DNA from 3 places in the Leuconostoc garlicum genome. Region 2 is predicted to be linked to each of the others. Evidence: predicted binding sites of a transcription regulator. Region 2 holds the regulator's gene; each other region holds the start of a gene.
What was found. Region 2 encodes Rex, which represses fermentation and respiration genes when NADH is low (regulators of the CRP and FNR family bind a similar motif). Its sites were predicted from a motif close to TTGTGAANTANTTCACAA; they were not measured.
Positions count from the first base shown of each region.

Region 1 (10,472 bases), 310 kb from region 2:
TAAAAATAACTTTTATTAATTAAGGCGATTGTACACTAGCATTATTGAATAAGCAACTGATATTTTTTAGCTGGACGACCGGGGCGATTTTGGCTGCTGGAACCAAGTGGTCGTAGTAAGTGTTGATGATTCCGTAAAAAGTTAGAATTATCAGGCTCTTTTTTACCAAAACTTTCAAAAACATGGCGCGCCATTTTGAGTGTAAAGGCCGGCCCTAGGATCAACAAAATGGTCGGTTGATAGTCTAATTTATTGATAATGCGCTGGGTAGCGACGGTGAGTATCCAGTTATGATCAAACGCGAGGCGCTTGGTTGGATCTTGGTGGGTGATGTAGTCATCGGCAACAAGTGTTTGGAAAGCTAAATCTTGATATTTGAAGCTAAATAAGCCTGACGGGTGTTTTTTGAGTGTAAACCACTGGGCGTCTAGTGCACCTGGCCCCGGCTGGAGTGTCGGATAACTTGGTAAAAAGGTCATATAGCTGAGTGACAAGGCCCGCTCACCAGGCGAGCGGTTCGGCTCGGTAAATGTTGCGAGTTGTTCGGCGTGCACATTTGGCAAATCGAGACCAAGTTTTTCTTTGACAAGGCGTAAAGTAGCCTCGTGGGCACTCTCGTTGACACGTAACCAGGTCTCAGGCAAAGCCCAAAAATTCTGGAAAGGTGTATCAGCGCGTTTAACTAAAAGGAGTTTCACCGCTTGCGTCTCGGGGTCGAGACTCCAGATAACATTTGTGATGGTAATACGTGGTTTTTCAATTGGCGTTGTGGTCATAGTTGCTGCCTTTGGTTGTGTGATTTTGTTTATAGGGATTATCTTCATATTTTAACATTTTATCTCGGTTAACCGCAGCTTATCATGACGGGCTGCGGTTGAGATCCTGTGAACAAGGTGAATAAACTATTGAAAAATTTTTTTAATTTTTTAAGATATGGTAAGATTGATAGCAAGCTATCAAAGGGGGAAATAGGTAATGACAGCGTGGGGGGCCTTAGCTGACTTTTTTAAGCAGTATACCAATTTTCGTGGGACGAGTTCACGTCGTGCGTTCAATTGGGTTGTGTGGTTTTGGGGGAGTGTGTCTGTTATTGTGGCCAGCATCATCGTGGTAGTCGCTCGGCTGGGTGCTTTTTTTGGCCGACAAGCTGCAGCACAAACGGAAACGAGTGCGGTTGAAGCAACGGTGATGCTTGTTATGATGGTATCGTGTTTTATGTCAGTTATCGTTGTTTTACCAACCGTGGCGTTATACACGAGAAGGTTACACGATATGGGTTATTCCGGGTGGTGGCAAGTTGGGCCGTTGAGCCTGAATATTTTATTTATCAGTCTATCGTTAATCAGTCATTTGCAATCACCAATCTTGATGAAAACGTGGTGGTTACCAGTAATGGTGAGTTTATTACTGACGGTTTGGCTGTCGCTAGGAAAAACTAGCACCAGTCAACGTTATCGTTAATACAAAAAGCAACGACCATTTTGGTCGTTGCTTTTTTAGTCACCACGGACATCGCCGTGAACAAGATGTTTAAAGATATGGCGGTCAGCCCAAGCGATGTTACGACCTTGGAAAAAGAACGAGACAAGGGTGACTAAGCCAAGCGCTACAATTTGATGGCTAATGAGAAAGGCCACGCATGAAATACCAATCGCGACGATGAAATTGCTCATCTGGGCTTTTGACGCATCACCATGAAAATAGTCAAAACGCAAAATGTTTGTTAAGTCGTCTAGGGGATGTAAAACCCAATTTACGCGTTGATAAATGGAAATGGCAACACCAATCGTCCAAATGGCAAAAATATCGAGCAATAAACGCCAATACCAAGCAATGGCATCAACCCCTAATTTAACGAAAAAAGCCGCAAAGATGCCGACTAATAAACTAAAAGATAGCCCAAAAAGGACATTTCCTGTAAAACGGATCCAATTAAAATTCATGGCGAGAAACATATTTAAAAAAGCAATCGATGTGGCAAATAAGGCGAGAAAAATGCCGATTTGCCAGCCGGTGAGATGCGCCAGATTAGCCGCACCAGCCGTCCACGGTGCAGAACCCATGGCCGTTGCGACGCTTAACCCATTACCAAACGAATTAAGCATCAGGGAAATGGCAAAGAAACTGATTTTTTGCTTCAACCCAAGTTGGTAAAATTGACCGTCCAGATAATACATACATTTCTCCCGTTAATTGTCTTGCATTTATTATAGCAGTAACAACATATAAGCGTAATTGTTTACAAATTCACATATAAGGTGTATATTGTTTGTGAAATAGTTATCAAGAGGAGGGTATTAAAAGATGACGAAAGTAGCATTAGTAACAGGCGCTGGACAAGGTATTGGCCAAGCGATTGCGGAACGATTGGTTAAAGATGGCTTTAAGGTTGCCGTAGTTGGCCGTCATTTAGACAAAGTACAAAAAGTAGCGGATAAGATTAACGACAACGGTGGCGAAGCCATTGCGATTCAGGCAGACGTAGCAAAACGCGCGGAAGTTTTTGCAGCAGTTGCTGAAACAAAAGAAAAATTTGGCGAATTCAATGTTATCGTCAATAACGCAGGCGTGGCACCAACAACGCCAATTATGTCGGTTACTGAAGAAGATATGAACTGGACTTGGGGGATTAACGTGAATGGTGTGGTCTGGGGGACACAAGCAGCCGCAGATGCCTTTATGTCACTTGGACACGGCGGTAAAATTATTAACGCAACATCTCAAGCTGGCGTACAAGGTAATCCTAATTTGACAGCGTATGGTTCAACGAAATTTGCAATTCGTGGTATTACGCAAACGACAGCTAAGGAATTAGCTGAATTTGGTATCACGGTGAATGCTTTTGCGCCAGGTATTGTTAAGACACCAATGATGTGGGACATTGCGCATGAAGTCGGTCAAAATGCTGGTCAAGATGATGAATGGGGAATGGCACAATTTTCTGATGGAATTACGCTTGGTCGTTTGAGTGAACCGGAAGATGTTGCTAATGTCGTGAGTTTCCTAGCTGGAGACGATTCTAATTATGTGACTGGACAAACAATTGTTGTTGACGGTGGTATGGTATTCCATTAAGCATAGATATAAAAAAGCGTAGCGTTAAATATGTGGTGTACCCAAAAAGTTAAAGTAAAATATTTTAGCTAATCAAGCGGCCAGTTGTCGGTATTCTACCGGTGAGTGGCCGTTTAATTTTGTTTGGATGCGTGTGTTGTTGTAATATAGTATCCAATTATTGACGGCATCTATCAACGCTTTAGCTGATGAATACTTGTTTAGTGGCCCGATTTCAACTTTAAGCTTATTAAAGAAGCTTTCCATAACCGCATTGTCTAGAGCAGTCGCACGACGCGACATGCTTTGGATAATGCGGTTTTTCTTTAGTGTTTTACGCCATGTTCTATGGCGATATTGCCAGCCTTGATCAGTGTGAATTGTTGTACGATACGAAAGTTTTGGCAATTGCGCTACGAGCTGATTAAGCGGTTGTAAGGTAAAGGCGAGATCTGGACGCGTGCTAATGGCATAGGTAAGAATCTCATTGTTATACATATCAAGAATCGGTTCTAAATAGACCTTTTCACCAGTCGCTGAAATCTTAAATTCAGTAACATCGCTAGCTAATTTTTGTAATGGCCGATTAGTCTTGAAACGACGGTGAAGCTTGTTCTTCACACGTTTTCCTTCAGGTCCTTTGGATGAATCATACTGACGTGATTGCTTATTGTAGCCAACACCCTTTAGCCCCATTTCATGCATTAGCCGTTGTACTTTCTTGTGATTTACCGCTTTAAACGCTGGTTGTTGACGTAACTTTAAATACACTCTTCGCACACCGTAGTGATTATCAGCTTCCCAGATTGTCCTAATAGCCGCACGAAGGGGTGCATCAGGGTCATCATTTTTAAACTGTCGTTTCCAGTAATGCACTGTACTTTCTGCGATTGGCAGAACCTTTAGGATAGCCACCAATTTAAATTGCGCCTCGAGCCGGCAAGCTACTTCTGCGAGTTGTCGGTTCGTTGCTGAATCGAGGCTAATAATTTTAACGCTTCATTTTCAATCTTTAGTCGTAGGTTTTCGTCTTCTAGTTGGGCAATGTGTTTTTCAGTTTCTGTGAGCTGTTTTACTTGCTTAGGTTTCTTATTAGCCATTCTAGGTGATCGTCCTTTTTGAATAGATAATAACCCATTTGGCCCTAGTTGTGAATAGATCTTCTTCCACGAAACAATTTGGGCAATGCCTGTATAGCCGAACTTAGCAGCCACTTGGCTATGAGAAGCGTTATTTTGAATGGCCCATGATGCCACTTTAATCCTAAATTCAGGTGTGATTGCTGGTGGATTAAATAATATATCTGATCCAAAACTTTTGTATGCGGCAATAAGCATGCGAAAGACACTGTTAGCAATACCATATCGAGCAGTAATGCCACGTATGGAATATTTTCCAGACAGATAATCTTGAATTGCCTGAAGTTTAATTTGTTTTGAAATTTTAGTCATAAATAAAACCCCGAAAGTTGCTTTAACTTTCGGGGTACACCACATTTAGCGCTACGCTTTTTTTATATTGTTTTCAGCATTGATTTTTGTGATCAATTCACCGTTTTGACCAACATTGTATATAAATACACAAAAATATAATAGCAATGAAACTGTTTTAAAACGTTGACTAATCAACGTTTTAAAAAATATTCCTAAAAAACTTGCATTTTAAACCAGGCTGTTATATACTTAGATTGTTAATAAATGAGCAAACGATAAAAGGAGTAGTCATTATGGTAGACGCAAATGAAAAGAAGCCTGCAAAGAAGGCTTTGACGCCAGAAGAAAAGGCGGAATTACAAGCACAAGCTGAAAAAATGACAGCAGAATTGGTTGAAAAGTCTCAAAAGGCTTTGGCTGAATTCTCAACATATACACAAGAACAAGTTGATAAGATTGTTGCAGCAATGGCCTTGGCTGGATCAGAAAACTCATTGCTATTGGCGCACGAAGCACACGACGAAACTGGTCGTGGGGTTGTTGAAGATAAGGATACAAAGAACCGTTTTGCTTCAGAATCTGTTTATAACGCCATCAAGTTTGATAAGACAGTTGGTGTGATTAGCGAAGATAAAATCCAAGGAAAGGTTGAAGTCGCTGCACCACTTGGGGTATTGGCTGGTATCGTGCCAACAACTAACCCAACGTCAACAACAATTTTTAAGGCTATGTTGACAGCAAAGACGCGTAACACGATTATCTTTGCTTTCCACCCACAAGCACAAAAGGCTTCAGCACACGCTGCTAAGATTGTTTATGAAGCAGCGGTGAAGGCTGGCGCACCTAAGAACTTCATCCAATGGATTGAAACACCATCAATTTATGCGACAACAGCCTTGATCCAAAACCCTGGTATTGCCTCAATTTTGGCTACTGGTGGCCCATCAATGGTTAACGCAGCCTTGAAGTCAGGTAACCCTTCAATGGGTGTTGGTGCCGGTAACGGTGCGGTTTATATCGATGCAACTGTTGATACAGACCGTGCGGTATCTGACTTGTTGTTGTCAAAGCGTTTTGACAACGGTATGATCTGTGCCACTGAAAACTCAGCGGTTATCCAAGCCCCTGTTTATGATGAAATTTTGCAAAAGTTGCAAGAACAAGGTGCTTACTTGGTACCTAAGAAGGACTACAAGAAGATCGCTGACTTCGTCTTCAAGCCAAATGCAGAAGGCTTTGGTGTTGCTGGTCCAGTTGCTGGTATGTCAGGTCGTTGGATTGCTGAACAAGCTGGTGTTAAGATTCCTGAAGGTAAGGATGTCTTGTTGTTTGAATTAGACCGCAAGAACATCGGTGAAGCCTTGTCATCAGAAAAGCTTTCACCATTGTTGTCACTTTATAAGGTCGACACACGTGAAGAAGCTATCGACACAGTACAAGCACTCTTAGACTATCAAGGTGCCGGACACAACGCGGCTATTCAAATCGGATCACAAGATGATCCATTTATTAAGGAATATGCTGATGCTATCGGTGCATCACGTATCTTGGTTAACCAACCAGATTCAATCGGTGGTGTCGGTGATATCTATACAGATGCTATGCGCCCATCATTGACGCTTGGTACCGGATCATGGGGGAAGAATTCATTGTCTCACAACTTGTCAACATACGATTTGCTTAATATTAAAACAGTGGCGCGTCGTCGTAACCGGCCACAGTGGATTCGTTTGCCAAAGGAAGTTTACTACGAAGCTAACGCCATCACTTATTTGCAAGATTTGCCATCAGTTAAGCGTGCCTTCATCGTGGCCGATCCAGGTATGGTACAATTCGGCTTCGTTGGTAAGGTTTTGAGTCAATTAGAATTGCGTCAAGAACAAGTTGAAACATCAATCTATGGCTCAGTACAACCAGACCCAACATTGTCACAAGCGGTTGAAATTGCACGTCAAATGGCTGACTTCAAGCCTGATACTGTCATCTTGCTTGGTGGTGGTTCAGCACTTGATGCCGGTAAGATTGGTCGCTTCTTGTACGAATACTCAACACGTCACGAAGGTATTTTGTCAGACGAAGAAGGTATCAAGGAATTGTTCATGGAATTGCAACAAAAGTTCATGGACATCCGTAAGCGTATCGTGAAGTTCTACCACGCACGTTTGACACAAATGGTTGCCATTCCAACAACATCAGGTACTGGTTCTGAAGTGACACCATTCGCCGTTATTACAGACGATGAAACACACGTGAAGTATCCATTGGCCGATTACGAATTGACACCAGAAGTCGCTATTGTCGACCCAGAATTCGTCATGACTGTGCCAAAGCGTACAGTTGCCTTCTCAGGATTGGATGCTTTGTCACACGCCTTTGAATCATATGTTTCAGTAATGGCGTCAGAATTCACACGTCCATGGGCTTTGGAAGCTATCAAGTTGATTTTTGAAAACTTGACAACATCATACAACTACGATCCAAAGAACCCAACAAAGGAAGGTCAAAACGCACGTACGAAGATGCACTATGCTTCAACACTTGCTGGTATGTCATTTGCCAACGCCTTCCTTGGTATCAACCACTCACTTGCACACAAGATCGGTGGTGAATTCGGTTTGGCTCACGGTTTGTCAATCGCGATTGCTATGCCACACGTGATTAAGTTCAATGCTGTGACAGGTAACGTGAAGCGCACACCATATCCTCGCTATGAAACATACACAGCACAAAAGGATTACGCTGATATTGCCCGCTACCTTGGCTTGAAGGGTAACACAGATGCTGAATTGGTAGAATCATTGATTGCCGCAGTGAAGGATTTGGCTAAGTCAATTGACGTTGACTTGACATTGTCAGAAAACGGCGTTACCGAAGCTACTTTGATGAAGAGTGTTGATCAATTGACAGACCTTGTCTACAACGATCAGTGCACGCCTGGTAACCCACGCCAACCAAGCTTGGCTGAAATCAAGCAACTTTTGATTGACATGATTTAAACTAAATAGCAATGACAGGAAAGCAAAAGAAATTTTGCTTTTTTTGTTTGCAATTCGTCTTATCCGTGTATATAATATATCCATAGATAAAAAAGTACACGAAAAAGAGGCAGCGCATGAAGTTTTGGCAAAGTGAAGAATGGCAGCGAATTGGTAAGCTGCGTGGATTAAAATTATTATTAGTTGGAATTGCCATGATTCCAAGTATTTATGCTGTAATTTTCTTGTCATCGTTGTGGGATACCTACGGTAGATTAGATCATTTGCCAGTGGCTATTGTGAACAATGATCAGCCGGCCAAGATCAACGATAAGACGCAACATTTGGGACAAGACTTAACGGATAAGTTATTGCGAGAACAACCGTTAAAGTTGCGGGAAGTCTCTTCGCAACAGGCTCGGGATGGCTTAGCATCTGGTCGTTATTATATGACTATTACCATTCCTAAAAACTTTACACGTAATGCGGGGACATTACTAAGTGATCAACCAAAGTATGCTAAAATTGCCATTGCCCAAAATGCCGGCCAAAGTTTTATTGCAGAAAAGATGACGAGTTCGGCGGCGGTTAAGATTCAAGATAGTGTCAACCGCTCACTGCAAAGTGTCTATAACAAGACAATTTTGTCAGCAACAGCAGCTTCTCAAAAAGGCTTTCTGGCTGGTTCGGATGGTGCTCGTCAGCTCAATAATGGTTTGGGTCAATTAGCTGACGGTAGTCGCCAGCTCAACAATGGGGCGCAAGTCTTATCACAAGGCACTTCAACTTTGGCAACAGGTCTAGCACAGTACACACAAGGTGTCGTCCAAGCTAATGGTGGTGCTGGTCAACTTGCTAGTGGTGCGGCAACAGCTGCTAATGGTGCCAATCAATTAGCGGCAGGAACGTCGCAATTAGCGCAAAATGCACCAAAGTTAGCAGCTGGAAGCCAACAAGTTGCGGATGGCGCACAACAATTAGCCACTAAGTTACAAGAATTGAGTGATGGGATTGTCAAAGGGCAAACGACAAGTGCGCCTAAGTTAGCTGAATTAGAAAAGGGGTTGGCTGAGTTGGCTAATGCTGTCAATGCCATCACATTACCTGATGTCCCTGATACTCAAGCGATGACGCAAGCCGGGCAAGACTTACAGGCTGGCTTGACGGGGGCAAGCACAGATGCAGCGCAACTAGGTAAGTTAGCAAACGATCCAAAATTCCAAGCTTTTCTAGCCGCCAATCCAGAGATTGCCCAACAGTTTATTGCCACAACTAATGACCTGAAAGGTCATTTAACGCAGAGTGGCCAAGCTGCAGCCAGTCTAGCAAACAGTTTGGCGCAACTCAAGGCGCTGCTCCCACAACTTGATGGTTTCAAAACGAAATTAGTGCAATTACAAGCCGGGGTTACGCAAGCACAAGCCGGCAATAAAGCGGCCATTGATGGCTTAAACGGTAGCTTAACGCAAGTCAGCCAATTATTATCACAACAATTTGTGCCAGCAGCGCAACAATTAGCAACTGGTGCTGGTCAAGTTAATGCTGGTCAACAACAAGTCACGACAGCAGCTGCACAGTTGCAAGCTGGTGCTGGTCAGTTGGCACAAGGAAATGGGCAACTTGCTGCTGGCGCCACGCAATTAAATCGTGGTCTTGGGCAACTGACAGCTAAAAATGGTCAGTTGACGACGGGTGCCGGTCAATTGGACCAAGGCGCGCAACAGCTAACGACGGGTACTGCCCAAGCAGTTTCTGCTTTGGGACAAGCGCAAGATGGCACGATGACGTTAGCAGCCAAGCTTGCGGATGGAGCTATTCAACTTGAGCAGATTCATAGTCAACCAAGTAACGTGAAGGCCTTGACACAACCTGTTAAGCAAACCCAAAAGAACTACTCGAATGTGGATAATAACGGGACAGGGATGACGCCTTATATGATGTCAGTTGGCCTCTTTGTCGGTATGATTACGTTTAGTGCAATTTATGACTTTGTGACAGTTGCTAAGAAGCCACGCAGTGGCTTTGCTTGGTGGGCCGATAAACAAACGGTGAATATCCCCGTTTGGATTGCGCAAGCGCTTATTATTACCACATTATTGCTGTTGGTAGATGGCTTACATCCAGAAAACGTGGCCATGCTATACGTTGTAGCCTTAGTAGTCGCGTTCGCCTTTAATCAATTTGTCTTGCTCTTTAGTATTATGTTTGGTAAATTAGGTTCTGGTCTCATGATTGTGGCGTTGGTGCTACAATTAAGTGCGAGTGCTGGTTCATATCCAATCGAGTTATCAAATGGCTTCTTCCAAGCCATTCATCCATGGATGCCGATGACTTATTCAGTGCATGCCTTCCGTGAAGTCATTTCAATTGGCGGTCATGTTGGTGGCGATTTAGCGGTGCTATTAACTATTGGTGTCGTGTCAATGGTGCTGACATGGGGCGTTTACCATTGGAAGCTACAGCACAATGCGCTGATTTGGCCAAACCAAACGGAAACAACAAACTAATAGTTGCCGGTTGTGGAGAGCCGGAATTTTTGGGGGAGATGGAGAGAATTATGAAAATGTCAAATGCAGTGGAGCAAAGCTTAGTGGTATTAGTCATGTTAGCTTTGCAAAAAGGCGGTTTACCAGTGAAAAGTTACTTATTGAGTAATCGCCTAGAAGTGTCAGAATCTTATTTGAAGAAGACGATGCGTAAGCTCGTGGTGGCAGGCATTGTTGAAGCAATTGCGAGTAAAGAGGGTGGCTTTAAGTTAGCGCGACCGATTGCTGATATTACGTTACTTGATGTTTATGAAGCAATTGAGGGTGATGGCAGTTTCATTCATTCGACACAACTAGCGGATCGTATTTTCTTAAGTCAAGCATCGGAGCAGCCGACAGTAGCAGTGCAACAAGCACTGGATGTCGCGGTTGACGACGTGTTGAGTGTCTTTAACGAGGCAGAACAGGACTTTAAAAATCGCTTACAGAATTATACAATTGCTAAATTATTGCGTCACGTAAAC
Region 1 is NZ_CP016329.1:432,552-443,023, reverse strand. It holds gene A9176_RS02170 (NUDIX hydrolase) at 42-776, opposite strand; gene A9176_RS02165 (DUF805 domain-containing protein) at 976-1,461, shown strand; gene A9176_RS02160 (hypothetical protein) at 1,497-2,177, opposite strand; gene A9176_RS02155 ((S)-acetoin forming diacetyl reductase) at 2,305-3,075, shown strand; gene A9176_RS02150 (IS3 family transposase) at 3,148-3,969, opposite strand; gene A9176_RS02145 (transposase) at 3,999-4,505, opposite strand; gene adhE (bifunctional acetaldehyde-CoA/alcohol dehydrogenase) at 4,781-7,483, shown strand; gene A9176_RS02135 (YhgE/Pip family protein) at 7,600-9,969, shown strand; gene A9176_RS02130 (RrF2 family transcriptional regulator) at 10,020-10,472, shown strand, end outside.
Region 1: a site for Rex is predicted at 4,621-4,638, ahead of adhE (bifunctional acetaldehyde-CoA/alcohol dehydrogenase). Genes of this name have one in related genera too.

Region 2 (10,472 bases):
ATTTTAATAGTGGGGTTATCGGTGCACTTGCTGCTTTATTGATGATTGCCTTAAATATTCCAGCCGGTGCAACGGTTGTCTACGTGATTGATCGTATTGCAGATACATTTGTGGGGGTTCTAGTGGCTATTGGTGTGAACCGATTTGCTTCACCGCAAACAAAAAAGAAGGCGTAAACCTTCTTTTTTGTTTGCGATCATTTATGACGTGCTAGCTAAACCAAAATAATCTTCGATCGTGGCTAACACCCCATCGTTAACATTCGTATTCAAAGCACGCTTATCGACGGCCTGCAACATAAATGGTTCGGCATTTGGCATCACATAGCCATGTTCATATTTTTGCAACATTTCTAAATCGTTCCCATTATCACCAAAGGTCATCACTTCACGATCTAAAATATCATAGTAGTCTTGCAAAACTTGCAACCCAGTTGCTTTGTCGACCCCTTTGCCCAACACATCAACAGAACCAAATCCTGACCCCGTTGCATGAAGTTCATCACCAAAGACTTGCCGCAATTCAGCAACGTGTTGTTGCACTTCATCATTGGGCCAAACAAATGTCACTTCTAAAATATGGTCATCAACTTCCATCAATTTTTCCACTTGCTTCACATTTGGATAAAACTGAAAGACCATATCAGCGACCGGACCTGTGGCATGGTTAGAGACATACGTTGCCTTATCACCCGTCATAATAATAATATTTTCAGCTGATTCAGGATTTTTGGCATTCCATTCAATGACTTGATGTAATTGTGCTGGTGACAAATGGACAGAATAGAGTTGCTCATCTGGTGTTGCTACCATCGCCCCATTTGATCCCACAAAATTGATTTCATAGCCTTTCGCAATCGTTGGGGCAAAAAGTTGTTGCAAGTTTTTAACTTGCCGGCCCGAAGCCGCTACAAAGCGGACATCCTTTTCTTGAAGCTGATCCAAGACACGTTCAAAACGATGACGATTATACGCATCATTTTCTGTCAAAAAAGTGCCGTCCATATCAGAAGCAATCATTTTGATGGTCATTCACAACACACTCCTTTTAAATATCCGTCGTTTACTAAAACAAATTTGTCGTGCACAAGCCCTACCTACATATCTTGTCAACCACGCCATGAATTAGCCCACAATGTTTTAATTATAGCATAGTCTTGAATAACTAAAAAAGCCGCCAACGGCGGGTTATTTAAATTGTTCAAGATACGTTTCGTAGGCTGTTTCATCCACAACCCAATCCAGTTCACCAATATATTCAGCTTGTGGATCATGATAAGCAAAGCCGTGCTTAAATTTATAGAGGCCATCTTCGGGCACAAATTCCCCAACACCACCAAAGTCGTATTCGACTTTGCCAAGTGCCAGACCCCATTTTAACATTTCCCATTGCACAGCATATGGGCCATAGTGCTTCGCATATTGCCGGTCAGAACCAGCATACATATACCAGATCTCATCACCATAACTAAAGCCAATGCCACTGGCAATCACGCGACCTTCAAAGTGTGCTAAGAACACTTTAAATAAGCCGGTACCAGCCCATAATTGTTGCATGCGCAAGAAATAATCAATTGGTCGGTGGGTAATCCCTTGTGCCGCAGCCATCATCACATAAGTTTCAAAAAAGGCGCGCACATCTGCTTCAGAATCACCAGCAGTCACGGTAACGCCATCTTTGGCCGCGCGACGGATTTGGTTACGATAATCACGCTTGAAGTGTAACATCAGTTCTTCTTCTGTCGTAATTGGTGTCGCACCCTCACCACGACCATCATAATACAACACCACATTTTTGCGTGGTTGAATATTGCCATGCATGTGGTGAATCTCACGATTACGTGTCACAAAGCCAGCCGCTTGATATTCGGCATTCAACGCATCGCTATAGGCCACTTCAGGGTCCAAACGAATGAGGAACACATTATCCGGCAAGGCTGCCAAAGCTTCTTGGATCATACTTTTAATCAACGCCACATTATGAATGTCGCCAATCGGTCCGCGACCAGCATATCCCAGCAGCTTACCCGGCACAGCTTCAACCGTTAACACCGTTAATACCGCATCAATTTGCCCTGCCGTTTCATGGTAAACATAAACATGGCCCCAATTCGCTTTGAGTTCACCCCATAGCGGGTCTTGGGTCACCTGCCCACGTGGATCTTCTCGAACAAAACGTTGATACGCCTGTACTTTTTCTTGATCATTTAAATCTAAAATCGGCATGTTAATTATTATCCTGTCGTAATTGAACCATAGTTTTCAATAAAGTAAACCAATGTTTGCAATTCATTGGTCAAATCCACATTTTGCACACGCACGCCGCTTGGCACCGTCACACGCAAAGGTGTAAAGTTCAAAATCCCTTTAATGCCAGCATCCACGAGTTCATTCGTGATTTCTTGGGCGACACCTTGTGGTACGGTCAAGATGGCAATATTAATCCGTTGCGCAGTAATCTGCTCTTTTAATTCAGTCATTGAATAAATCGGCACACCAGCCATAATCGTGCCTGCACGTGACTTATCCACGTCAAAAGCCGCTGAAATACGCATGTTAGAAGACTGGTGAAAGTTAAAGTTAAGCAAAGCTTGCCCCAAATTTCCAGCACCAATTAACGCCACATTAATGAGACTGTCTTGATCCAACACATTGGCAAAGAAATCCAGCAACGCCTTGACATCGTAGCCATAGCCACGCTTGCCTAAGGCACCAAAATAAGAAAAATCACGACGAATCGTGGCCGCATCAAACTTAATTGCATCACTTAATTCAGCAGAAGAAATGCGGTCAGTCCCCGCATCGTGTAAAAATGTTAAATAGCGGAAATAAATCGGCAAACGCTTTGCGGTCGCACGCGGGATTTTAGGTTGTGTCATAATTTTCTCCAGTGTTAATGTCGTTATTATCATGCTTGTTTCACCAAACGCAAACGTGATGGTCTGATGAAATCGGCACCTTAGATTACTTTGTGAACTTTTGCATAACTATTGTACCACAAAAATAAGGATCGCAACAAAAGATCGTGATAGATTCACAATCTTATTACGATTATATTAGTTCAAAATCTAAGCCTGGATCAGTATTTAAGTCTAAGCCCGCAAAAATACCTTGTTTGTAATTCCAGTAGCCTGCTGCCCCAATCATCGCGGCATTATCACCCGTATATTGCCGTGGCACAGGAATATACGTTGTTTCTGGAAATGATGCCAGCAATGCTTCTAATGTTTCTCGTAATTGTGAATTAGCCGCAACGCCACCAGCCAAGATAAAACTTTTAACCGGATAGTCTTGTAAGGCGCGTTTCGTTCGGCTAACCAGCGCATCCACAACCGCATTTTGAAAACTCGTTGCTAAGTCATATTGATCAATTGTTTCACCCTTTTGCTCGGCGTGATGGACATAATTAATGACCGCACTTTTTAAGCCAGAGAAACTAAAGTCATAATTATCTTCATGCGCCATAGCAGTGGGAAACTTAATCGTTGGTTGCCCTTTGTGCGCCATATCATCAATGGTTTTACCCGCTGGATAAGGTAACTTTAACAAACGGCCAACTTTATCGAAACTTTCTCCTGCCGCATCATCACGCGTTTCCCCTAACACGGCAAACTCATTTTCGTTTTGCATGAGGACCAGTTCGGTATGGCCGCCAGACACCATCAAAGCTAAGGCTGGATAGCGAATTGGCTGATTAAAGTTAGCCGCTGCAATGTGACCGGCCAAATGATTGACCGGCACTATTGGCAAGTTATGGGCCAACGCAAATGTTTTTGCGCCCATTAAACCAACCAGTAAAGAACCTACCAAGCCAGGCCCATAGGTCACCGCCACCGCATCAAGCTCTGCTGGTGACACGTTAGCTGTGGCCAACGCATCATCTAACACGCGTGTAATCCATTCAATATGGTGTCGACTGGCGACTTCCGGCACAATACCACCAAAACGTTGATGGGAATTGATTTGTGTCGCCACGGCGTTACTTAGGACAATATGGCCATCTTCCACAATGGCAACGCTGGTTTCATCAGCGCTGGATTCAAATGCTATGATTTTTGTCATATTTATGCGTGTAAGTGGTTACCTTGGTAACCACTTACATTTTCCTTTCCATCATGATCGCGGCATGACCATTTTTATAATATTTCTCACGGCGATGATAAGGTGAAAAGCCCATCTTGTCATACAGCCGAATCGCTTGATGATTTAACTCGTCGACTTCCAATAAAAATCGGGCAACATCCGGCAAAGCCAACACGGTTGTTAATAGTGCTTGCGCAATACCTTGCCGTTGATAATCTGGTTGGACCGCGATACTGCTAATTTCAACTTCATCTAATATCTGGGTAATCCCAATAAAACCACCAGTCGTTACAAAATAACGACTGCGAGGACTTGTGAGTTCATGTTCAAAGACTGTTTTTGGCCAAGGAGACGGTTGAAAGGCCGCTTGGGCAATACGATAGATGGTTTCACTGTCTTCAATTGTTGCTGGTTGAATTTTCAAGTTGTTTCACCATTGACACGGCATCTTCATGATCACCGAAATAATACCCTTTTTTGATACCTGTTTGTTTAAAGCCTAATCGTTGGTATAAGGCAATCGCCCCATGATTAGAAGCGCGTGCTTCTAACGTCATGGTTGCAACCCCGACTGCAGTCGCAAATTGATGAATCTCTGACAAAATGGTTGTGCCTAAACCATGACTTTGCCAAATTGGAACAACCGCAATATTGGTAATATGCATATCACGCTGATCTCTTTGATAGGCAACCCCAGCAAAGCCAATAACTTGCTGGTGACGCTCAATCACTAAGTAGAGGCGAATATGTGGCCGCGACAATTCGCTAAGAAAGTCACGCAATACCCACGGCGCGACACCAGCATAAACTGCTTCCTCAATTCTAACCAATGTGTCAATATCAGCGATTGTGGCGCGACGTAACACAAAGTCATATCCACTGACTGTCATCGTCTTGGTCACAAATCGCGGTAAGGCAATCGGTAATTTAGGTTGGTGATTAAACTTCAAAAACATAATTTTCGGGATTATCCTCACCAGGATGCGCAGCAAGCCAGTTCAACTCCGCCTGGGTTTTCCTTAAATAATTAGGATTAAAGTGCGCCACATCAGCGACAGGTTGCGCTTTGAGACCGAGTGTAACAATGCCATGCCCGTCAGGTAAGCTGTCAGCGGGTGTTAAAATCGTCGCTCGGTCACCAAATGCCGCCTGTAACGTGGGCACAAATTCTGTGGTTTCTCCCACAAAAGTAATTGGCTCATCACGTGTCTGCAGCCAAGTTACCAAATGATCGATTGGTTGATGTGCATCAGCTAATACAGCACTATCATTTAAATAAACGCCCGCAAAAACATTATTATTGCGCGCATTAAACAGTGGTACTACTAAACCAGGATTGGTCACTTGCGCAGCCAACACGGCTAAGCTAGAAACACCTACAAGCTCGGCTTGCAACGTGTTAGCTAACATTTTAGCAACAGTCACACCAATTCTAAGCCCAGTAAATGACCCTGGTCCTTGGGCAACCACAATGCGGTCAATATCACTGAGCGCCCATTGTTGTTCAGCCAGCGTTGTTTCAATGGCTGGCAATAACTGAATCGAATGATTCCGCGCTTCATTCGTTGTGAACACGCGTCGTACGTTATTATCTTCCGCCAAACTCACCGTGAGTGGTTGGTTACTTGTATCAAAGGCTAAAATCTTCATAGGTTATATTTTAACACAAAAAGACCGCCAATCGGCGGTCTTAAAACTTGTTCTAGTCAATTGCTGATTCAACTAATGCAATGACTTCGTCATTTGTTTCGGCATCCAAAGCTTTTTCAGCCAACAACTTCATATCAGCAGTATTCAACTGCTTCATTAATGCACGTGTTTGCAAAATAGATGGGGCACTCATTGAGAATTCATCCAAGCCCATACCCATCAACAATGGGACAGCGATTGGATCACCAGCCATTTCACCACACATTGCAACAAACTTACCTTCTTTATGAGCGGCAGTAATCACATTGTTGATCAAACGCAAAATCGATGGGTTATAAGGTTGATACAAATAAGCAACCTTATCGTTACCACGATCTGCAGCCATTGTATAACCAATCAAATCGTTGGTACCAATTGAGAAGAAGTCCAATTCCTTAGCAAACTTATCAGCCAACATGGCAGCAGCTGGAATTTCAATCATGATACCTAACTTGACATCACCCATTGCTACACCAGCTTCTTCAAGCTTGGCACGTTCTTCTGTATAAATTTGCTTTGCGGCACGGAACTCAGGCAATGTGGCAATCATTGGGAACATAATCCACAAATTACCAAAAGCTGAGGCACGTAGCAACGCACGGAGTTGTGTCCGGAAAATTTCTGTTTGATCCAAAGAAATACGGATCGCACGATAACCCAAGAATGGGTTTTCTTCTTCTGGTAACTTCCAGTAGCTCAAGTGCTTGTCGCCACCAATATCCATGGTACGTACTGTCACTGGCTTACCAGCCATCTTTTCGACAACAGTCTTATAAGCTTCAAACTGTTCTTCTTCAGTTGGCAAGTGATCTGATTCCATGTATAGGAATTCAGTACGATACAAACCAATGCCTTCAGCACCATTTTCCAAAACGGCAGGCATGTCTTTTGGTGAACCAATGTTGGCACCCACGACAAATGTCTTACCATCGGCACTAACTGATTGTTGATCTTTCAACAAGGCCCATTCAGCACGTTGTGCTTGATAATCAGCCGCCTTTTGTTGGTAACTGGCCAATGTGTCGGCATCTGGGTCGACAATCACATCGCCCGTCAAGCCATCAACAATCACCATGTCACCAGCTGCCACTTCTTTTGTGGCAATTTCAGTTCCCACGACAGCTGGAATTTCCAACGTCCGTGCCATGATTGACGCATGCGCTGTACGACCACCCAAGTCAGTTAAGATACCCTTAACAAAGTTGCGGTCAAGTTGTGCTGTATCTGAAGGTGTCAAGTCTCTTGCAACCAAGACCACTTCTTCATCAATCAATGCTGGATTAGGCAAAGCCACATTCAACAAGTGAGATAAGATACGCTTCGTCACATCACGAATATCTGCTGCACGTTCTTGCATGTAGGCGTTATCTGTCATGGCTTCAAACATGCTGATATACATATCTGTCACTTCTTTAACAGCTTGTTCAGCATTGACCTTGTCATCAGCAATCTTTTGCTTAAATGCGCCAGACATTTCAGGATCAGCCAAAACCATCAAATGCGCTTCAAACACTTGGGCTTCTTCTTCACCAAGGTTTTCAGCAGCTTTTGTCTTAATAAGTTCCACATCTGCACTAGCAGCCTTCAAAGCATCGTCGACACGAGCTTGTTCAGCTGTCACATCTGTAATTGTTGTCTTTGAGAAAGACAAATCTGGGTCAACTAACAAGTAGGCCTTTGCAATTGCAATACCATTACTTGCCGCGATTCCTTTGAAGTTCTTAGCCATTATTATTCAGCAAGTCCTTCTTTTTCCATTGCTTCAGTGATGGCAGCCATTGCTGCTTCTTCATCATCACCTTCAGTCTTGATTGTCACATCGGCACCTTGACCAACACCAAGTGACATCACACCCATGATTGACTTCAAGTTAACATCCTTGCCTTGGTATGACAAAGTAACGTCTGATGTGAACTTTGAAGCTGCTTGTACCAACAATGTTGCTGGACGTGCGTGGATACCTGTTTCTGCTACGATATGGAATTCTTTTGATTGTGTCATGATTATTTTCTCCTTTTTAGCTGTGAATCAGCTTCTGATAATAGTGTATCAAAGCGCTTACAAAATATCAAGTAAAATGCCCGGTTAAACCTTGATATATCAAGCCCAATCGCTAAAAATGCCGGTCTCATCGCGTTTGTGATGTAAACGTTTACATGTTTTCCGTGTGACTTTTCAGTAAACGTTAAGCATCTGGGTGACGTGCACGACATTTACCACAAGTTCAACACAAAAAGCACCGATCCGGTGCTTTTAAATCGTAAATTCTTGGTTGCCTGCTGCTTTAGCTAAGCGATTATTATACGCTTTACCAATCCCAATGGGTGGCATTTTTTCGACATAAATCGTCGCCACTTCTGGCGTCTCATCATAAAAACGTAATCCCGCAAAAAGCTGTTCGGTCGCACTTTCAAGTGTTTCCCCCAACGACCACGTTTGCGTCATTGGTAACTGCAATGTTGCCAACGTGTCATCTTGAGCCATGACAACATCTTGGGCTGTCAGGGTTGGTCGCAGCGCCAAAGCATCTAAACGATCAAACATGACCACTGTTTTATCCGGCGCATAGTGACGATACTTCATCCCCGGTGCTTTTGGTGTGACGTGACTCGCCACTGATGTCGTGCTAGTGGCATCAAACACTGGTTGTTGAAGAACGGCTTCTAATTGTTGTTGCGTCACGGCTCCTGGTCGTAAAATGGTTGGCGTGGCCGTTGACATATCAATCACCGTGGATTCAACGCCTACTTCAGTGGGGCCATCATCCACAATGGCTGCAATCCGACCTTGCATATCATGCCAAACATGTTGGGCCGTGGTTGGTGACGGTTTGCCGGACGTATTGGCACTGGGGCCAACAATCGGTACCCCGGCTGCACGAATCACAGCACGCGCTGTTTCATTGGCAGGCAAACGGAAAGCCACCGTTTGCAACCCGCCAGTCACCAACATCGATACCTGATCTGGTTTAATGGGCATGATAATTGTCAAAGACCCCGGCCAAAATGCGGTCATCAATTGCCGAGCTGCTTCAGAAATCGTGACAAAGGGTGTCAACTGTTCAACGTCTGCAACGGTCATAATAAGCGGATTATCTGCTGGCCGATTTTTCGCCAAAAAGACTTTTTTCACCGCCGCATCATTAGTAGCATCTGCTCCTAATCCGTAGACTGTTTCTGTTGGAAAAGCCACCACTTCACCGGCTTTTAATAACGCACCCGCCCGTTGCACATCTTGAGTTGTTAGTAATTCTGTCTCCATAATAATCCTACCGACGTCAGACACACGCGACGTCTATTTTATCCTTTCACCACACGCACCATACGATCTAAGCCTGCGAAATCTTTTTTCAAGGTTACCGTCGCATCAGGTAGCGCTTGTTGCATCATGGCTACTACCGCCGGGCCTTGTTTGTAGCCAATTTCAAAATAAGCACGCCCCTGTGCCGTCAAATGTTGTGCCAAACCAGCCGCAATCTTAGCATAAATGGCTAAACCATCTTGGTCGGCAAACAACGCCAGTTGTGGTTCAAACGCCAAGACACTGGCGTCCATTTCTGCTTCATCAGTCCGCGCAATATACGGCGGATTGCTGACGATAATATCAAAAGTTAAATTCGCAACGCCTTGGAAAACATCACTTTCCACGAAGTGTAACTGATGCAAGCCAAAGCGCTGCGCATTACTTTCAGCCACGGCCAAGGCATCAGGTGAAATATCGGCGGCAAACCCCTTAACGCGTGGATTTTCAAGCATTAACGTCTCAATAATTGCGCCTGAACCCGTCCCAATATCCAACACAGAAACTGGTGCACCTTGGGTGCCACTGGCATCTTGTAAAATCCATTCTACGAGTTGTTCAGTTTCTGGTCGGGGAATTAAAACACGTTCATCCACCATAAATTCCCGCCCATAAAAAGGTGCATGACCCAAAATATATTGTGGTGGTTTGTTTTGGGTTAATTGCGCCACCCACTTTGGCCAAACAGCTGCCAGCGCTGCTGGCATTTGCCGTGATAGATTGGCCCGTAAATAACCGTAATTAATGTCTAAGGCGCCCGTTAACAAAAAGTCCACGTTATCTTTAGCATCAGCTTCTGGCATCCCCGCCTGCGTGAGTTCTAAAACTGCCCATTTGCGTGCTTCGAGTAATGACAACTTCACTTGCGCTGGGGCAGTTGGTTTGACCTGATCATCCCACTCGTACCAACGTGGTTGGGTCAACTTAGCAGGTGAATTTGAGCGTTTGTGCGTGGTCTGATTAGGTTGTTGAAATTGTTTTGGGGTTTCAAATTTTTTTTCTGTCATTGTTAGGCGTTATTGAGTTCAGCGAGCTTAGCTGTTTGATCCGCAATGATTAACGCATCAATGACTTCCCCTAATTCACCGTTCATCACGCGATCCAACTTGTTTAATGTCAAACCAATGCGATGATCCGTGACGCGGTTTTGTGGATAATTGTATGTCCGGATACGTTCTGAACGGTCTCCAGTCCCAACGGCAGACTTACGCTGTTCGGCATAGGCGGCTTCATTTTGTTGTGCGTAAAAATCATACACACGACTGGCCAGCAACTTGCGCGCCTTATCACGGTTTTTAATTTGCGTCCGTTCTTCTTGCATTTTCACCATGATACCAGTTGGCTTGTGAACCAAACGAACTGCCGTTGACACTTTGTTGACGTTTTGACCACCAGCACCAC
Region 2 is NZ_CP016329.1:743,260-753,731, reverse strand. It holds gene A9176_RS03935 (aromatic acid exporter family protein) at 1-176, shown strand, start outside; gene A9176_RS03930 (Cof-type HAD-IIB family hydrolase) at 201-1,031, opposite strand; gene A9176_RS03925 (lipid II:glycine glycyltransferase FemX) at 1,188-2,225, opposite strand; gene A9176_RS03920 (redox-sensing transcriptional repressor Rex) at 2,234-2,881, opposite strand; gene tsaD (tRNA (adenosine(37)-N6)-threonylcarbamoyltransferase complex transferase subunit TsaD) at 3,051-4,061, opposite strand; gene rimI (ribosomal protein S18-alanine N-acetyltransferase) at 4,096-4,506, opposite strand; gene rimI (ribosomal protein S18-alanine N-acetyltransferase) at 4,481-5,038, opposite strand; gene tsaB (tRNA (adenosine(37)-N6)-threonylcarbamoyltransferase complex dimerization subunit type 1 TsaB) at 5,022-5,732, opposite strand; gene ptsP (phosphoenolpyruvate--protein phosphotransferase) at 5,785-7,500, opposite strand; gene A9176_RS03890 (phosphocarrier protein HPr) at 7,503-7,772, opposite strand; gene A9176_RS03885 (L-threonylcarbamoyladenylate synthase) at 8,025-9,032, opposite strand; gene prmC (peptide chain release factor N(5)-glutamine methyltransferase) at 9,071-10,078, opposite strand; gene prfA (peptide chain release factor 1) at 10,081-10,472, opposite strand, start outside.

Region 3 (10,472 bases), 260 kb from region 2:
AAATGCCTTATAATACTCCTGTTTCATCAATGTTAACATCTCTTATTCCCCCTTCTCGTCATGCGCCAATTTGTCCAACAAGGTGCGTTCCAAATTACCCGTAACGGTTTGAATCGCCGTAATACTAATGCCGGATTGATTGATAGCCGTAATGACTTGCTGCAATGTCTCCGCCCCTGCAATTTCAATTTGCCCATCAACAGCTGTTGCCGTCCAACCTTTTGCCGCAATTAACGCACCCACAGCTTGGTTATCTGAGGTATCAAACAACCAACGTGTCTGGTCTTGGTCGAAAAATGCCGTGATTGTGGCCGTTTCAATGATTTTACCGTTGTTGATGATGACCACATCATCCACCAGTTTTTGTAGTTCATCTAACAAATGACTGGAAATTAAGAAGGCAACCCCTTCGTCTGCCAATGTGCGAATCAAAAGCCGCAAATCATGAACTGATTGCGGATCCAAACCGTTCATGGGTTCATCTAAAATAACCAACTTTGGATGACGAATAAGTGCGATTGCAATCCCCAAGCGCTGCTTCATCCCCAAAGAGAATTGCTTGGCTTTTCTTTTACCAAAATTAGGCCCGTCAATTTGTGTTTTCCGCATCAAATCCTGGAAATCTGCCGGTGTTTTGGTATCCATGGCATAGAGCTTTAAGTGCTCTAATGCGGTTAAATTAGGATAAATAGCGGGATATTCAATTAAGTTCCCCATTTTATCCAAGGCTTGATGATGACTAAACGTAATGGGTTGCCCATCAAACATAACACTGCCTGAATCATAACGCATCAAGCCAGTAATCGCGCGCATGGTCGTTGATTTACCGGCACCGTTTGGGCCAATCAAACCGACAATCCGGCCAGCTTCTACCTGAAAGCTGACGTCCGTCATCGCCATTTTCTTACCATAACGCTTATTAACATTTTTAACTTCTAATAATGCCATTTTTCCCCCTCAATACTGCAATTAATTAGCGATCCCAAGTCATTTTAAATCTTGGCTTAAAGACAAATGCAAACGTGATACCTGCCAAAATGACCGGTATAATCATGGTGCTGATGACCACCTTCACATCAATAGACCCAACATGGCTCATCAAGGTTGTCAATTCCGTTGCCGCAAACACAAAAATAACAATTGGCCAACGCAAATAACGAATCCGAACAGCTTCTTCGGTTGTTTCACCACTAATTTTTTTCGCCAACAGATACCCAATACCAAACAATACCAAGCTAGCCAGTAACCTGATGGTCAAATCCAACAACATATTCTTCTGCCAATAAGTTTCAATGGTACTGAGTGGTTGCCCCATCACAGCCACCGTAAATAACAGCCCCACAACCTTCATCCAATTAGGCCCAATCACGGTATAGATAATGGCGGCAATACTAGCAAAAAAGAAATAACCCAGGGCAAAATTCAAACTTGTCGTCATCAAGCCTGTCATATTAACTGGTTGTATCACGAACAACATCCCAATCGTCACCAAAAAGCCGACGACAATTGGCAAAACAACTAATAAGAGTACCCGCGAGAGAAACAATTCACCACGGGAAACGCGTTGCGTATAGAGCCACACATCCAACCGGCGTGACTGGTCTAACAATAACGAGAGAAAAGCCACAATCAACCAACCACCAGTGAGCAAGATGCCGCTTTCAGCAATAGCTGACAATTGATGTTGCCAAAGGAATGAGCCGACTTGTAGTCCCATCAGCCCCAATCCCAAAATGAACGCTAACAGCATTTGATCCTTTTTAATGTGCGCATACAGTTGTAATGCTTGCTTCATTCTGCCACCTCCAATTCTTGCTGCCAAGCATAGGCTTCTTCTGCAAAGCTCGCTCGAAAAACATCTTCACTCCCAACAGGTAGTTCTTCCACAAATTTGAAATCTTGTCCTGCTAATCGAATCCCAATGTCTTCCGTGAAATCATTGAAAACAATCGTCACAATATGGCCCGTTTGCGCAATAATTGTCCCGCTCTCCCGTAAGAAACTTGGCAGTTCATCACCAGCAAAGGCTAATTGATATTTTCTAATATTTTTATTTTCTTCAATGGCAAACGTCCGATCAATCGTATGATCTTTGAGGAGCAAAACACGATCCACTAGGGTATCTAAATCGACTAAATTATGGGAGGCAATCAACACCGTTGTTTGGTGCGCCGTGACTTGATCGACAATAAGTTGTTTCACTTGATCGCGAATTAACACATCGAGTCCGTCTAATGGTTCATCCAATAAGACATAACGTGCCCGACTCGCAAAGCTTGCGATAATCACAAATAACGCGCGCATACCTTTTGAATAAGTCCGGATACGCTTGTTATTATTTAGCCCAAAACGTTTAATTTCGGCATCATACCAAGTCTCATCAAAGTGACGATACGCCACTTTTAGAATCGCTTTCACTTTTTTGGGAGAATAGTAACTCAACCAATTTTCCGGCATATCCACGTAAAATAATTGATCATGTAAATCAATGGTTTTCACATAATCCAAGCCGTCTAAGCCAATCCGCCCAAAATCCGGCAATAATTCACCTGAAATCGTATCAAACAACGTGGTTTTCCCAGAACCATTTCGGCCAACTAACCCCACAATTTCGCCCTGATGTAACTCAAAGCTCACATTTTTTAAAACATCCTGTTTTTGAATTTTCTTCGAGATGTTTTCAACCACTAACGTCATGCTTCCTCCTCGTGTTCTTCCCCTTGTACGCCATAGCCCAAATCAATCCAGTGCTGCAGCTGCGACCGCGGAATCGCCGCCCGCTTCGCCTCAATGATAACTTCATCCAGTCGCTGTTGAATACTTACCAGCAAGCGCTCATCCGTGGCCGTTGCTTCATGTCCCAAAACAAATGCCCCCTTACCAGCAACCGTTTCAATCACTTGTTGCTGTTCTAGGGCCTTATACGCTTTTGCCACTGTATTAGGATTGAGCCCTTCAATGAGGGCCATTTCTCTCACAGATGGTAACTTATCACCTTGGCGCAACGCCCCAGATGCGACTTGTGATTTAATCCGCCACATGAGCTGTTCGTACAATGGCTGATGCCTCTGAATTTGTCCCATTCACGCCACCTCTTTTTATTTAATTTGCGATAACCGCACTTTTCGTCATGCCAAACCCAACCAACTGTACTACGTGTACTATTGTACATAGTACAGTTGAATGTGTCAACACGTGACAAGCTTACTGCTGGCCACTTTTGCCTCATAAACAACGCAAAAAAGCACCGCAACATGATTGTTGCAGTGCTTTTTTGACAAACGAAACCCCGTATCTGCTTACAATACGGGGGATTATATATCTTTAAGAGTGAGAAGAGAAGAGATTTTTTAGGAGAGAGAATAAATTGAAAATCCACCAGTATTTACAGGGTTTCGTTCTTAATTAATAAGTTTCTTGTTGCTTATCAATAACTTTATTATAAAGACCTAAGATTAAATTTAGTTTAAAATAACTGACTTAAATCCTTTAAAATGTCATAACCCAGCCCTTGATAACTAAAAAACGTCACAAGCTAGACTGACTAGTTTGTGACGTTTCCTTTGTTATTTGACTTCACTTAACTTTGTTGGCACGGTAATTTTACCATCTAAAATTTCTTGTTTAGCTGCTTGTGTTGCGGCCCAAGCATTTTCTGGCATTGAATCACGGGCAATATCAACACCCTTTTGCTTCAAGCCATACGTTACAGTTTGGCCACCAGGGAACTTACCCTTTTTACCGTCTTCGGCGACCAGTTCGATGGCGTTGTCAACCCGCTTAATGGCAGATGCCAACGTGAAGTTAGCCTTTTTGCCATCCTTAGTTGTATAGTTACCATCTTGCTTTTGATCCATGTCAACACCGATGACCCAGACTTTATTGTCTGCTGTGGTGTTTTCATTGATAGCCTTCGCTTCGGCAAAGACACCGTTACCAGTTGCCCCAGCAGCTTGGAAAATCACATCAACGCCACTGGCATACATTGCTGCGGCAATTGTCTTACCCTTAGCTGCATCAGTAAAGGTATTCGCATATTGTGATACGAATGTTGCCTTTGGATTTGTTGCTAACACACCAGCCTTAAAGCCAGCTTCGAATTGTTCAACAACTTCGCCCTTCACACCACCAACGAAACCAATCTTACCTGTCTTTGACACGGTCGCTGCGGCGACACCTGCAAGATAAGATGATTGTTCTGAATGGAACATAATTGAAACGGCATTCTTAGTTGGAACTTTGGCTTCAACCATCGCAAAGTTAGTCTTCGGATTAGCCTTAGCGACTTGATTCATCGCAGGACCACCCATGAATGAAATACCGACAACCAACTTATAGTTTGCTTTCACGGCTTGTTGCAAGTTTGACTTGATTTCCGAATTGTCATTTGAGACAAAATAAGTATAACCATTCGCCCCTTGCTTTAAGCCGTTCTTTTCACCATAACGCTTGATACCAGTCCAGGCTGATTGATTAAACGACTTATCGTCGACACCGCCAGTACTTGTCACTAAGGCAACCGAATAAACATCCTTCTTCTTTGCCCCTGAATTCATAGCAACAGATGTGCCAATACCAATAACTGCAACAGCGGCGACCAGGCCACCAATCAATGTTGAACGCTTCATTTAATTTTCCTCCGACTATATATCTCTCTGTATATATAGAAATTATTTGTGTTTTGCCAAGCTTGGCTTAAATACACCGTCAACTATCATACCAGTAATTTTTTCTCAACGCAATAAGTAATTTTAACTTCGTGACCAATAACTGGTTCCGATTAACGTATTTTTTTGATTGGGGACACAGTGGCTAATTAAAGTTTTAAGCAATCAATTTATTTGTTTGACTTTTCACAAACAAACGTATGTACTTACTTATTGTAATAAACATCACGAACAATCGTGACACAATAAAGGAGAGAAGATTATGATTTTTTGGTTACGTCACTCAAAAGTGGCAATGTGGGGATTAACGATACTACGTATCTACCTCGGTTTCGGTTGGGCAAAAGACGGGTTTGAAAAGCTTACTGGCCCTAAGTCTTTCGATGCATCAGGCTTGATTATGAGTGCCATTAAGCACCCCGTCACCGATCCAAGTGGTGCAAAGGCATTCCCTTGGTATGACTGGTTCTTGTCAACATTCACCAATAACGGTCACAACACAGCATTCTTTTCATTTTTAGTTGCTTGGGGTGAACTATTGGTTGGCCTTGGTCTCATTTTCGGGACATTGACGATCGCTGCTAGCTTCTTTGCACTTGTTATGAATTTCTCATATCTTGGTGCTGGTGTTGTCTCAGTCAACCCAACTTATATTTTAATCGGCAGCTTGCTCTTGGTTTCTGGTTACAATGCAGGTAAGATTGGCTTGGATCACTGGGTAACACCATTCCTTCGTTCAAAGTTTCCTTTCCTCAATAACGATATTAAAGTCAACTAGGACTTTAAGCCATTTTAAAAAGACCCTCTGGGGTCTTTTTTGTTTGCCAATGCGTTTATCTTGTCGCACAGTAGACGCATTCTGTATAATGAGCGTAACAACTAAACGTTAGAGGTGTATGATGCAATTCAAAGACAAACCTTATCACTTCATCCCCGCCACGGTGCCTGAGTCAGCGCATACTGTTATTCGCGACGTGGCTTATGGCCCCGATTCGCGACAACAGTTAGACATCTATTTGCCTGCTGGTCAGCAAGATTTCCCAGTTATTCTTGATTTATATGGTGGTGGCTTACTTCGCGGCCAAAAATCCTCTTTTAAACTCAACCCCAGTTTACGCTTTTTAGCTGCTGGTTTTGCGGTGGTTAGTATGGATTATCGCCTCAACACCGCTACACATAATCAGTTCCCTGAACAAATTGCCGACATTAGTACTGCCATTCATTTTTTGGCCCAACAGGCAACAGATTATCAATTAGATATGACACACCTCACGCTCATTGGCGAATCCAGTGGCGCCCAATTAGCCGTGCTTGCTGCTGCCAGTTTTTCAGCCGGTGTGCCATTAGGCACCCTATCATCAGCAGATATTGCGACTTTACCGGAAATCAAGCGTGTCATTGGTCTATATGGCCCTTATCAAGTCGACCAAATGACGCAACAGTTCCAACAGCTCGGCATAACCCCCCAGTTTCCAGAAACCGGTACAGCTGATGCCTTTGAAGGCATCATGTTAGACCATCACGCACCAGAAACGGCTCCGGCTCTTGTTAAACAGGCGAATCCTGCGACGTATTTGACACCAAAAATGCCACCGCTTTTCTTAATTGCCGGCAAGAAAGATCCCGTCGTCCCTTATTTACAGAGTGTCGATCTCGCGCAACGTTACCAAGCCGCCACATTGCGCCCAGCCACAACCCTTTGGGTGCCTGGCGGTGTCCACGGCCCAACTGATTATGATACCGATGCCATCTATCAACAAAAGTACGCCTTTATCACAGCAACACCAAAAAACGACGCCTCATACTAGGCGTCGTTTTTTGCTAATAATTGTAAAATTGTGCGTGAGACACCGTCATGGTTATTATCAGCCACAACCGGTAAAAAGTCCCCCACTAAAGTCGTTTTGGGCATGATGAAAGGATAACCCACATGCGTTAACATCTCAACATCATTACCTCCGTCACCAAACGCAGCAACATGGGCCATCTCAATCCCTAAGTGATCCGCTAAGACTTGCAACCCTACCGCCTTATTCACACCAGCAGGCACAATATCAATCGCCCCTGTGCCAGTTTCGGTCACATGGACAGCATGTCCCAATGCTTGCTTAGCAGCAGTATAAAACTGTAATTCATCAAAGTCACGCCAATTCATCGTGACTTTAAAGATTGGCTCCGCAATGTCGGCAACATCGTCAAAAATGACAATATGTTGAAAATACTTCAGGTGCTTATCCATGACAACATTGGCAAATGCACGTGGGATATAAGCCGTATCATCCGTGGAGTAAACCACCCCTTGGTCCGGTTTTGGTTCAAAGTTAGCAATTAAGGTGGCAATTTGCGCTAACGTTGCGCGCGGGATCGCCCGTTCATATAACACTTGGCCATCACCAGTCACAACCCGCGCACCATTATTTGATACAAAATTAATGCCGTCATTTAAAAAGCCTGCCATAATGCGATTAATGCGTGTCTGATGGACACCGGTAGCAATCGCAAAGGCAATATGCTGGGCTTTAAGTTGCGTGAGGACAGTCCGAAATAACGCATGATCAAACGTCTTATCATCCGCTAAGAATGTCCCATCTAAATCTGTTGCAATCAGCTGAATGTTTGCCATGAGTCGTGTATTCCGCTTCTATTTTTTCGCTCTCTAGCAGTCGTCTATGTCTATTTTTAGTTTACCACATTTATATCATGACAAATGTGACTAAGTACTTACGCATACGCTAGAATACGTTGGGCAATCCAAGCAGCCTCACGTAAAATGACCGTATTGACGCCAGGACGTGGAATCACCGTCCCAAACCACTTGAGGCCTTCAAGCGTAATACCATAAATATACAAATGTGGCACTTTATTGCCATTTTGGTCAATCACTTCAAAAGTTTGGCGATCAAATGTCGCAGCGCCTAACTGATAAGTTGACCCGTCTGCGCGTGTCCGAGTTGGTTGCACGAGCAGTCCTTGTTGGCGCAAGTTTTCAATAACTGGATTTCTTGAGATCCCAATATCTGTTGCCCCCAAGCGTGCTTCAATCAAGGCATTCCCACGGAATTCTTGTTGGCGGGCGTCGCGGGCAACAAATTGTTGGCCCTCAGTGTCAACATGAATTTGTGGCGCTGTCACTTCAAAGACCCCTGCTTCTATCAAAGCCAGTAGTTGTTCAATTCGTTCAAGCGGTGGTCCAACTGACACTGACACATCGAATGGTTTGAATTGGCGCAAGAATTTTTCATACGCGTCTGCGTCAAAATAATCATGTTCAATCACATAACGAATCCGATCGCGCACATCGCGCATAATATCAAATGTTCCAGCAAAAGGTGCGTGCTTATTCCCCAATTTGGCATCGGCAATATCTGCTCGCAAATACGTTTTAAACCACGTTGCGTAGTCAACTGCAGCATCTAAATCACGGGCTGGATTACGAATGAGATCAATATCAAATGCTGGTATATCATCCAAGCCAAATGCTTTTGCTGTCGCCATTAAATCATCACTAGTTAACAAAGCCTGGCGTAAGGCTTCGGCTTGATCATAAGGTAAGCGATTAGGCATAATTGCCAGTTGGTTTAAAATGTATTTGTAAGTAAGCTCTTTTACTATTAATTTTTCAAAATCGTCATACTGTAAATGACCGCCACCCGCTGCCCGCAAAGCGTCTAAAGCTGGTAACGTGAAAAACTTTGGTACGTATAATTCACTCGTGTCCTTTTCATTGACACCGCGTGCATGTAGTGGGAACCCGCCACGTGAGCCCGCAATCACATGTGGCTCATGACCCGAAGGGATATAGTCTAGTTCACCGGCAGCATTCCGGACAAATTGGCCGCCCTTCCCCACAGTCAAAGCGGACAAGTAATCAAAAAAGCTCAAGCCGAGACCACGAACAATAATGGTATCATTTTCATCAAATACTGATAAATCAGCTTCTGCTGGATGCGTTGGCGCAACGTATTTAAGGTGATTTTCCGCAGCAAATGTTTTAAAACCAGCCTCTTCTTCTGATAAATAATCATCGGAATGCCCTAACGCCATCACCACTTGATCTGATAAAATTTGCATGCCGTCAGCTAACGTCAATTGGAATTTCTGACCAATTGGCGTGACCTGGGTGACGGCTTGTTGTGTAAAGGTCAGCGTTTGGTTTTGACGTACACGTTGCGTTAACCATTCAAAGAACCAAGCCGCATAGACGCCCATCATGCCCCGCGAGGCAAAGTCACCTGGTTGCTTTAATCGGGCAACTTCTTGCTGGTAAAATGGCGCAAATTCGGGGTGAGCTGCTAAAAATGTTGCCGCTTGTCCTGCTAGCCATTGTCGTAAATTTGGTCCTGGTAAGGGCTTCCCACCATTTTCGATTGAGTCATCATTAAATAATGTAATTTGATCAATCACGGTGTTCATTAAAAACTGCTGATTTTGTGGTATGAATGGATCCCAGACACGACCACCAATTGCATAGGGATCAAAAATTTGAATATCGAGCTTGGTATCATCCTCAGCGAGATTGATAAGTCGCTCTGCGACAGCCAGACCACGAGGGCCAGCACCAATAATTGCAACTTGCATGTATCTATATTCTCCAAAGCGTTAATCAAAACGTCTTATCCATTATTTTGTAAACTAGTTTCCATTATAGTCGGTTTTAACCGCGTTTTCAAAAACTTAACTTACATTTTGTCAATAGACGACTTTAACAGCGCTTGAAGCTGCTTAAAATGCCGCTTTGAATAGGGTAACGCCACACAAGTATCTAATATCACGGTATGATTGCGGCGATCTAAATGACAAATTTTATCACGATTAATCACATACGCCGCATGTATTTGAATTAACTTATCACTCAAATCAGCCAACGTTTTCATTGTCGCGCGCAAGTCGATTTGGCGCTGTTCACAATAAATCGTTGCCCGATGACTGGCCATAACATTACTGGCAATATAAATCATGTCATTCACATCCACAATTTCCCGCTGATGACTACTGGGCAAAGTGACAATTTCGGGTGTTTGTTGCGTTTGCAGCGCCAAATGGCGATTGGCAACACGGATAGCTGAGCGAATGCGTTGCTTAAATTTCGTTTCACACAATGATTTGTCCACAAAATCTAACGCACCGATTTGATATTGATAACTCATCGCTAGTAATTCAGTATGCGTACTAACAATAATAATCGGCGATAAACTGTCAAAGCTACGAATGGCCTGGGCAACATTAAGGCCGGCATGCACGACATGATGCAACGCTAAATCAATTAAAATGACTTTCGGTTGGCGATCTGCTTGTAACGCGGCTAATAATGGTGCCGGTTGATCAAATAACTGACACGCACCAATAATTTGCTGTAGCCGCTGTTGTTGCTGTGGGTGGTCTTCTAAAACATAATAATGGGTCAATTTGCACCCCCAAACGTTAATGCTTGCCTGACACGACGGCTTTCAGTCACCGTCACTAATTCAATATCACGTCGTTGGGCCAAAAATTGATGGACAAAATATAAACCAAGTCCCGCATGCCCTCGTTTTGATGAATAACCAAGCTGCTTAGCCACTGGTAAATCAATTTGATGTAAACAACTATTGATGATTGCTACTTGTTCGGAAGCCACGAAAACAACCGTCACCAACTTTTCTGGTGTATCAACAGCGGCTTCAATCGCATTATCGAGCAAAATACCAAAAACGCGATAAAATGCATCATCCACTTTAAAGTCAACCGGTTGAAAAACTTGGTGAATATCGATGGTAAACTGCACCCCTTGCTGCGATGCTTGTTGATATTTCACTAATAACACAC
Region 3 is NZ_CP016329.1:485,956-496,427, forward strand. It holds gene A9176_RS02390 (ABC transporter permease) at 1-39, opposite strand, end outside; gene A9176_RS02395 (ABC transporter ATP-binding protein) at 43-948, opposite strand; gene A9176_RS02400 (hypothetical protein) at 974-1,795, opposite strand; gene A9176_RS02405 (ATP-binding cassette domain-containing protein) at 1,792-2,697, opposite strand; gene A9176_RS02410 (GntR family transcriptional regulator) at 2,694-3,083, opposite strand; gene A9176_RS02415 (BMP family lipoprotein) at 3,567-4,628, opposite strand; gene A9176_RS02420 (DoxX family membrane protein) at 4,930-5,445, shown strand; gene A9176_RS02425 (alpha/beta hydrolase) at 5,567-6,475, shown strand; gene A9176_RS02430 (HAD-IIB family hydrolase) at 6,472-7,290, opposite strand; gene A9176_RS02435 (FAD/NAD(P)-binding protein) at 7,389-9,245, opposite strand; gene A9176_RS02440 (response regulator transcription factor) at 9,347-10,072, opposite strand; gene A9176_RS02445 (GHKL domain-containing protein) at 10,069-10,472, opposite strand, start outside.
Region 3: a site for Rex is predicted at 4,842-4,859, ahead of A9176_RS02420 (DoxX family membrane protein). Genes of this name have one in related genera too.